DNA from 4 places in the Kocuria salsicia genome. Region 4 is predicted to be linked to each of the others. Evidence: riboswitches for the same ligand, from Rfam matches in the RefSeq annotation. Region 4 holds a riboswitch; each other region holds the start of a gene.
What was found. Region 4 has a riboswitch for S-adenosylmethionine ahead of ABD264_RS05640 (hypothetical protein). Riboswitches for the same ligand answer to the same signal wherever they lie in the genome.
Positions count from the first base shown of each region.

Region 1: it holds a riboswitch for S-adenosylmethionine, as region 4 does, so the genes downstream of both, ABD264_RS10275 (MetQ/NlpA family ABC transporter substrate-binding protein) here and ABD264_RS05640 (hypothetical protein) in region 4, are expected to answer to the same signal.
Region 2: it holds a riboswitch for S-adenosylmethionine, as region 4 does, so the genes downstream of both, ABD264_RS02140 (MFS transporter) here and ABD264_RS05640 (hypothetical protein) in region 4, are expected to answer to the same signal.
Region 3: it holds a riboswitch for S-adenosylmethionine, as region 4 does, so the genes downstream of both, ABD264_RS09495 (AMP-binding protein) here and ABD264_RS05640 (hypothetical protein) in region 4, are expected to answer to the same signal.

Region 1 is NZ_BAAARF010000012.1:77,591-79,784, forward strand. Features, by position in the region: gene ABD264_RS10270 (methionine ABC transporter ATP-binding protein) at 1-460, opposite strand, end outside; gene ABD264_RS10275 (MetQ/NlpA family ABC transporter substrate-binding protein) at 457-1,341, opposite strand; SAM riboswitch class IV at 1,436-1,550, opposite strand; gene dxr (1-deoxy-D-xylulose-5-phosphate reductoisomerase) at 1,602-2,194, opposite strand, start outside.
Region 2 is NZ_BAAARF010000003.1:471,886-474,079, reverse strand. Features, by position in the region: gene ABD264_RS02140 (MFS transporter) at 1-1,136, opposite strand, end outside; SAM riboswitch class IV at 1,182-1,300, opposite strand; gene ABD264_RS02135 (NAD(P)-dependent oxidoreductase) at 1,577-2,194, opposite strand, start outside.
Region 3 is NZ_BAAARF010000010.1:85,600-87,793, forward strand. Features, by position in the region: gene ABD264_RS09485 (hypothetical protein) at 1-395, opposite strand, end outside; gene ABD264_RS09490 (hypothetical protein) at 439-732, opposite strand; SAM riboswitch class I at 924-1,017, shown strand; gene ABD264_RS09495 (AMP-binding protein) at 1,011-2,194, shown strand, end outside.
Region 4 is NZ_BAAARF010000005.1:41,362-43,555, forward strand. Features, by position in the region: gene ABD264_RS05635 (hypothetical protein) at 1-373, opposite strand, end outside; gene ABD264_RS05640 (hypothetical protein) at 905-1,264, opposite strand; SAM riboswitch class IV at 1,276-1,391, opposite strand; gene pgm (phosphoglucomutase (alpha-D-glucose-1,6-bisphosphate-dependent)) at 1,546-2,194, opposite strand, start outside.

The sequences.
Region 1 (2,194 bases), on a different contig from region 4:
GCTCCGGGTAGTTGCGGGCCCGCTCGGTGAGCCCCACGAACTCGAGCAGCTCCGTGACACGTGCCCGGCGCTCCTCGGGCTTCCACCCCGCCCGGCGCAGCGGGTACTCGATGTTCCCGGCCACGGTGCGCGAGGTGAACAGGTTGAACTGCTGGAAGATCATCCCGATGTTGTGGCGCACGGAGGCGAGCTGGGTCTCCGACCGGCCGCTGACCTGCTGGCCACCGACCTCCAGGGTGCCGGACGTGGTGGTCTCCAAACCGTTGATCAGCCGCACCAGGGTGGACTTTCCCGCGCCCGAGTAGCCGATCACGGCGAAGATCTCCCCGCGCTTGACGTCCAGGGTCACACCGTCCACGGCGGTGACCTCACGGGGGCGTCGCTTGGGCCCGGTGGTGAAGACCTTGCTGACGTCGCGGAAGCTGACCAGGGTGTCCCCGGCGGCGGGGGCTGCACTCACTTGGTCTGGTCCTTCAGGTCCTGGGAGTAGCGCGTGAGGAGGTCCTTGAGCTCCTGCTGGTCCACCTTGGTGGGGACCGCGGTGCCCTTGGTCTCCTTCTTCTCGGCCTCCTGGACCTTGTCGTCGTAGTAGAACCCGGCGACCTTCTTCAGGGTCTCGTCGTCCGCGTTGGCCTCGGTGGACGCGAAGATGTTGTCGTACACCTTGGCGCTGTCCGCCGTGGGGTCGTCCTGGGCCAGCGCGGACTTGGGCTCGAGATTGGCACGGTCGAGGAAGTCGTTGTTCACCACGGAGGCGGCCACGGAGTCCATCGAGAGCACGGTCTGCTCCGCAGAGACCGGGCGCACCTTGATCTTGGACTTGTCCGTATCCACGTCCTGCTCGGTGGGGGCGATCGTGTCCTTCGTGAAGCTCACCAGACCCTGCTGCTTGAGCAGGTTCAGCGAGCGGGAGAGGTTGATCGAGTCGTTGGGAACCGCGATCTCGTCCCCCTGCTTGAAGTCGTCAACGGACTTCAGCGTCTTGGAGTACAGCCCCAGCGGGAAGATGGAGGTGGAGCCCACCGGGGTGATGGTGTCCCCGGAGTTGTTGTTGTAGTCCGCGAGGTACGCGATGTGCTGGAACCAGTTCATGTCGATGTCGCCGCTCTTCAGCGCGGGGTTCGGCTGGCTGTAGTCGCTGAAGTCCACGAACTCCACGGTGACGTCGTTCTCGGCGGCCACTTCCTTGAGGGCGTCCTGCACCGGCGTGGCCCCCACGATGCCGATGGTGATCTTGCCGTCCGCGGCCGGGTCCGTGTTGTCGGACCCGCCACCGCACGCGGTCAGGGAGAGGCCCAGGGTGGTGGCCAGAACGAGGGGAATCAGACGCTTGGTTCGCATGATCGTGCCTTTCCAGGGTCGGGAGTGGTTGCGCCGCGCAAACGGTCCCGCACTGGACGGAGGGTGCAGATCAGGCATGTGCCATTTCAGAGAAAAACCGCACTTGCCGTGATCGCATCGAATCGCGGCCGGATGGTCATCTGGGGCACCCCGCTACGGGAGAGGGTTGCCGTCCGGCCAGCCAGAGCTACGCGCCGGATCTCGTCATCCGCACAGAATCGTAGCACGCGACGTGTGACGAACCGTGACGCCCCGGGACCTCAACGGCGCCCCGCAATGCGCTCGTCCGCGACACGGCGGGCCCACTGCTCGGCGGCCAGGACGTCCTCGAGACCCGGCTGCGCGACGACGTCGTGCTCCCCCAGCACCCACTCGACCATGTCCACGATCTCCGTGAAACCCAGCTGCGAGCGGTGGAAGGCGTGGACGGCCTGCTCGTTGGCCGCGTTGAACACCGCCGGTGCCGTGCCGCCGGTGGTTCCCGCGCTCTTCATGAGCTCCACGGCGGGGAACGCCACCGGGTCCAGCGGCTCGAAGGTCCACTCGGCCGCCCGCGTCCAGTCGCACGCGGCGGCCGCGCCCGGCACACGGTGGGGCCAGCCGAGGCCGAGCGCGATGGGAAGGCGCATGTCCGGCGGCGAGACCTGCGCGAGGGTGGAGCCGTCCACGAACTGGACCATGGAGTGCACCACGGACTGCGGGTGGACGGTGACGTCGATCCGCTCCAGCGGCACGTCAAAGAGCAGGCTCGCCTCCAGCACCTCCAGGGCCTTGTTCACCATGGTCGCGGAGTTGGTGGTCACCATCACGCCCATGTCCCACGTGGGGTGGCGCAGCGCCTGCTCGGGGGTCA
Region 2 (2,194 bases), on a different contig from region 4:
ACGCCGACCAGTGCGGCCGCGATCCCGGAGATCCGGCGGCGGCCCACACGGTCCGAGAGCCATCCCCACAAGGGTCCGCCCACGATCCCCACGGCCGCCGCGATCAGGATGGAGACCATGACCCACTGGCTCTGACCGCGGTGCTGGGTCACGTAGGTGAGCGTGTAGACGGTGAGGACCGAGAAGATCGCCGGCTGGACCATGCGCTGCCCCACGCACACGAGCACACCGCGCGGGTATTCGCGCAGTACCTCGCGCACGGGGGAGACGGCGCGCTTCTCCTCCGCCCTGACCTCGCGGAACTCCTCGGCATCCGTGACACCGGCGCGGATGACCAGCCCGATCACCACGAGCACCGCCGAGAACACGAACGGCACGCGCCAGCCCCACGCCTGGAACTGCTCCGGCGTGGTCACGGCCTGCACCACGGCGAAGAACGCGGTGGACAGCAGCATCCCCGCCGCCGAGCCGACCTGCGTGAACGAGCCGAACAGCCCCCGCAGCCCGGAGGGGGCGTGCTCCACCGACAGCACGGCCGAACCACCCCACTCCATCCCCGCGGAGAGCCCCTGCAGGATCCGGCAGGCCACCAGCAGCACCACCGCGGCCCAGCCGATCCGCCCAAAACCGGGCAGCAGACCGATCGCCGTGGTCGCCAGCCCCATGGTCAGCAAGGACGCCACGAGCAGCGCCTTGCGCCCGATCCGGTCCCCCAGATGGCCCGCGATGATCCCGCCCAGGGGACGGAAGAAGAACGCGATCGCGAAGGTCGCGAACGAGGCGATCACCGCTCCCACGCCCGAGCCCTGCGGGAAGAAATAGTGGTTGAACACCAGGGCGGCCGCCGCCCCGTAGAGGTAGAAGTCGTACCACTCGATGGTCGTGCCCACGAACGACGCCGCCAGCACCCGCTTCTTCGAGCGCACCGCTGCGCCCGCGGCCCGCAGGCCGCTAGAAGCAGCAGCGGGAGACAGGCCTGGGGCGGTGCCGTGAGGTGTGCTGGGGGTGGCACCGGGGAGCTGCGCCTCGGCAGCGGCGGTGCGCGCGGCGTCGTCGTGCCCGCCACTTGTTGTAACGGTGCCCGCGGGGCGGGGCAGAAGAGTCTCGTCGGTGCGGCCGGATGCGGCGTGGCCCATGAACAGTCCTTCAGACCGGGGCGTCACGAAGCGCAGGGGAACCGGACGCCGTCCTTGCCCGCACCGGTGTGGTCACGGGCCGAATCATCACCTGGGGCACCCCACGACAGCGTCAGAGGGTTGCCGTCCGGCCAGCCAGGGCTGTTGGGCCGGAACTCGTGATTCCTGTACCACCACACAACCACACCCGCCGCGGGGCGGACAACCCGGAACCCGCCGCACATGACGCCGTGTGGCACGGATCGGGGCACGGTGGGTGCAGCAGGGCTGCAAGGGTCTGGGGCACTGGGCCCCGGGGGCACCGAGGACGCAGGAGAGGTGGGAACGGTGTGCGGCCGGGTGCTGGAGAAGCCGGGTTGCCTCGCTACGCGGCCCTCCGGCGCTCCACCCACCACTCACCCCCCCGCGCCGGCTACGGGCCGCGCGCAGTCGTCAACCGCTCAGTAGGCCACCCCGAAGCGCTCGCGGTGGTGCGCCGGGCGCTCCACCTCGTCGAGGAACGCCTCCCCGAAGTCCGCCCCGGAGATCACCGAACGCCCCGACTCGTCGGTGAGCAGCACCTCGCTGCTCGTGCGGTAGGAACCGGTGTGCTCGCCGGGGTTCCACGCGCCGAACTCTCCGGCGGGGGAGATCACGAACCAGTCGAAGGACTCGGGGGTCTCGGCCAGGTCTGTCATCACGGTCTCGACCTCCACGGAGTCCCGGCGCCACTCAGGGTTGAAGTCCGGGGCGTCGTAGACCTTCGGGCCGCCCTCGCTGACCCGCAGGGAGCCAGCCCCGCCGACCATTCCGAAGCGGATGCCCCGGGCCATGGCCTGCTCCGCAATGCCCTTCTCGACGGCGCGCATCACGCCCTCTCCGGCCAGCGTGCCGCGCGGGGACAGGGCGGTGAGCACCACGTCCGTGCCCTCCAGGGCTGCGGCCACCACGGTGGGGTCGGCGACGTCGCCCGTGCGGTACTCGACGCCCGCCACCGGGTGCTCGGGGGCGTTCCTGCTCCAGGCGGTGACCTGGTGCCCGCGCCGGACACCCGCCGCTGCGATGTTGCTCCCGGCGTA
Region 3 (2,194 bases), on a different contig from region 4:
CCACACCGCAAGCCGATCTCCACGTCGGGGCTGACACCGGCCCATGTGGCATGGGTGGCGGAGTGCCGACGCCGGGCGAGGATCAGGCCCGCGGTTGCGAGAGCGCTCACGAGGGTCACCAGGTCCGGGGCGTCCAACGGGATGCCCATGCTCCGCAGTCCGGCCCTGGGCGGCCTCCACACGATGCCCACGAGCATCACGGCCACGGCCAATGCCGTGCCCAGGATCATGAACGCGCGTACCGCTCCGGAACTCACGGGCAGGCCCAGACTGCTCAGGACACCACGGGTGCGGTGCACGCGGCGTCGGAAGTCATTGACGTAGCTGCCCTTGGCTCCGAGGAGGACCGCTGCAACTGCGGCCGGTCCACGGCTGTGGGTGGTTGACCCGTTCATCTGGTCCTCCTCGGAGACAATCAGGGTGCAGTGAGCGGTTGAATCACCACTGGACGAACTGCTTGAGGGCCCATTTCTTGGCCAGGCCGTAGATGGTGCCCGCGAGCGCGGTGCCCAAACCGAACGACGCGACCACGCTGGCAGCCAGAGCTGCCCAGGAGAGCGCGTTGAGCGCGAAGTAGAGGTTCGTGGCCAGGCCGGAGGAAATCCCCAGGGTGTAGGTGGCGGAGAACAGCGCCACGAGCATGGCTACGGCGGCACCACCGAACATGGCCGGAGCGGCGCTGCGGGCCTTGGAGGTGGTGACAGGTGCGGAGGTGGAGGTTACGGTAGACATTGATCTTCCTTTCAGCGAGTGGGTCTTGCATCGGTTGAGTTGGTTCTCGGATCAGCTACTTCGTATCCTGCTGTGTGGAAGCCCACGATCCATCGGCCGACCGGATATCCGGTCGGCCGATGGACGTGATGCCGAATGGCTAAGGGGTGTGGATTTGCCGCCGCGCCCACCCGCCGCGTTCAATGGAACGGTTCCCATCCGGAGCGGCCGAGAGACCTGGCTCGTCGACGTCGCAGCAACCAGCACCCACGTGGTGCGAGGTGCTAATGCCAGGAACGATGGAGTTGATCGAGATTTCTTCTTTCTCAGACCCTTGTTCCCCCACGCCCAATCCCGCGTTGATCTCCGACGCCGCTCGAGAACAGTTCTGGGACGACCAGGCCAACCGCCTGGACTGGGCACAGCCGTGGCACACCACCCACCGCTTCGACAAGCCGCGGCGGATCGGCGCGGACGAATCCGGCGGCCCGGTGTACAGCGTCCCGGACATCGCGTGGTTCGAGGGCGGCACGCTCAACGTGTCCTACAACTGCGTGGACCGGCACGTTGCGGCGGGCCGCGGCAACCACGTGGCGCTGTATTTCGAGGGCGAGCCGGGCGACCGCGCGCAATACACGTACGCGGACCTGCAGCGCGAGGTCTCCCGGGCCGCCAACGCCCTGCTGAAACTGGGCGTGGTCAAGGGTGATCGCGTGGTCATCTACCTCCCGGTGATTCCGGAGACCGTGATCATCACGCTCGCGTGCGCGCGCATCGGCGCAATCCATTCGCTGGTGTTCGGCGGGTTCTCCGCGGAGGCGTTGAAGTTCCGCGTGGAGGACACCGGTGCCAAGGTTTTGGTGACCACGGACGGGCAGAACCGGCGCGGCGTCGTCGTCCCCGTGAAGGCGAACGCGGACCAGGCGTGCGGCGGCAAGAACGACATCGAGCACGTGGTGGTGGTGCGCCGCACCTCCCGCCCGGGACGCTCGGACCTGCCGCGCGGCACACGCGGACAACGGTCCAAGGACCAGGACGGCGTGCCGTGGACCCCCGGCCGTGACGTGTGGTGGCACGAACTCACGGCGGACGTGCCGGACGTCCACGAGCCCGAGTTCTTCGACGCGGAAACGCCGTTGTTCATCATTTACACGTCCGGCACCACGGGCAAGCCCAAGGGCCTGGTGCACACGATGGGCGGGTACCTGGTGCAGACCGCGTACACGCACGCCTTGTTGTTCGACCTGCTCCCGGATGCCCCGGACGCCCACGGTGTGCTGCGCCCGGACGAGTTGGCCACGGTGAACGACCCCGCCAAGGTGGACTCCACCGTGCACTGGTGCACCGCGGACCTCGCGTGGGTCACCGCGCACACGTACGAGATCTACGGCCCGCTGGTCAACGGCGTGTCCCAGGTGATTTACGAGGGCACCCCCAACACCCCGGATCACGGGCGGCATTTCGAGATCATCGAACGTTACGG
Region 4 (2,194 bases):
CCGAGGCCAGGGCGATGACCTTGTCCCCGTGCCGCCGCCACAGATTGCGGCTGGTGCGTGTCATGGCGGCCAGGGTCTGCTCCGGCTCGCGAGTGAGATCCACCCACCGCGTGTACGCGGGCTGGATGTCCCGCGGGGCCGGCCGTGCTTCGAGCCGGTGCAGACCCGCGGCGATCGCGGGTGTCGTGGCGTTCTGCCGCTGCACGGCGGCCGCGAAGGCCGTGCCCACCGGGGACGGCACCTGTGGCTCCACCCGCAACCACGCCACCGAGTGCTCTCGCGCCGCCGAGCGCAGTTCGCGCACCGCGTCGGGCAGAAGCTCGGGGTGCGCCAGGGCCGGGCCCGTACGGGGTGTACCAGACCACCCCGGCACGGGAGCGCTCCTCGACGACGAGGGCGTGCCACCCGGCGCAGTCAAGGGTCTGAGCGCGTCGCGAGAGACCGGTCAGGAAGTGCTGCCAGGGCTCGGCCTGCAGCACGCTGGACGGGCCGAGGCCTGTCAGGGGTCCGGTTGGGCGTGGGCGTGCCTCATGCGGGGTGCTCATCCTTGAGCGTCTGCCCCCGCTGCAAGGGAGCGACCTGGGGCCGCGGAGGTCGATCCTCCTCAGATAGCCAACCTCACCGACCCGCAACATCACCCGTGCGGCGTGTTCCCGTGCGATGGCGGCGTTTCCTCCGCCGCACGCCAGAGAATCGTGTCTCCGCACTGCCCCTCCCCAGGAGGACTGCCAGCTGGGACGGCGGACGCCCGGCCGCATCCGAGGGACGCACCGTCGGGGTGAGCTGAGCGGAACGGCCGGTGGGTCGCGCCTGCGGCGCGCACCACCGGCCGTCCAGCCGTGGGGAGGAACCGGCACGGAATCAGCCGGGCCAGCAGTGTCCTCCCCGTCTCACGGCCGGGAGATCACTGCTCCCGGACCACCGCCGGGTGCAGCAGGGCGCGCCGACCCGGCGTGCTCTGCACACTGGCGAGCGACGTCCCGGGGTCGAACGAGGCCGCAGCCCCGCGCTGCAGCGTGTGGAACCGTTCCAGCAGGGCGGGGTCGTGGCACCACCACGTGCGGGTCTCGCCGTCCGGGAACGTGGCCTGCACCGTGTTCCCGTGCGGGGGGTCCAGCTCCACCCGGACCCACCGGTCCCGGTTCTCGGAAGCCAGGCGGGCCTGGATGTAGTGTGCGTTGTGCCCCGGGTGGTAGCTCCGGCAGGCGGAACCGTCCTCCGGGTGGATGCACGGGTGTTCGGGGGTGTGAACGGAGACGCTCATGATGGTGACCTTTCGCAGTCTTCCGCGCGGCGGGTGCCGGGCGGCGGATCTTCCTCCGGGGGCACCGGGTGCGAACAACCGGTTGCCAGCCGACCAGCCGGAGGGCTGATGGTCGGGCTTCTTGATCCGGGGACATCACAGCACAGTGCTCAGACAGGCACAAGCGTCGGTGCTGTCCGACGACAAAGAGGGGCCGCCGAGTGGCACGGGAGGGAGCACCCCGTACCGCTCAGCGGCCCCTGGACAGCCTGCCAGCGCGGGACGTGCCCGCACCGCGGCACTCAGCCGATCACCGAGTCCACCAGCGCCTTCGCCTCCTGCTGGACCTGCTTCAGGTGCTCCTCGCCCTTGAAGGACTCCGCGTAGATCTTGTAGACGTCCTCCGTGCCGGAGGGGCGGGCCGCGAACCAGGCGTTCTCCGTGGTGACCTTCAGTCCGCCGATCGCCGCGCCGTTGCCGGGTGCCTCTGTGAGCTTGGCGGTGATGCGCTCACCGGCCAGGGTGTCCGCGGTGACCTGCTCGGGGGACAGCTTCTTGAGCGCGGCCTTCTGCTCGCGGTTCGCCGGGGCGTCAATGCGCTGGTAGACGGGGTCGCCGAACTGCTCGGTGAGCTCGCGGTAGCGCTGAGAAGGCGTCTTGCCGGTGCGCGCGGTGATCTCCGCAGCGAGCAGGGCCATGATGATGCCGTCCTTGTCCGTGGTCCACGCGGAGCCGTCCAGCCGCAGGAAGGACGCACCGGCGGACTCCTCGCCGCCGAAGCCGACGGAGCCGTCCAGCAGACCGGGGACAAACCACTTGAAGCCCACGGGCACCTCGTCCAGGCGCCGCCCCAGGGACTCGGCCACGCGGTCGATGATGGAGGAGGAGACCAGGGTCTTGCCCACCCCGGCGTCCTCCCGCCAGCCCTCGCGGTTGCGGTAGAGGTAGTCG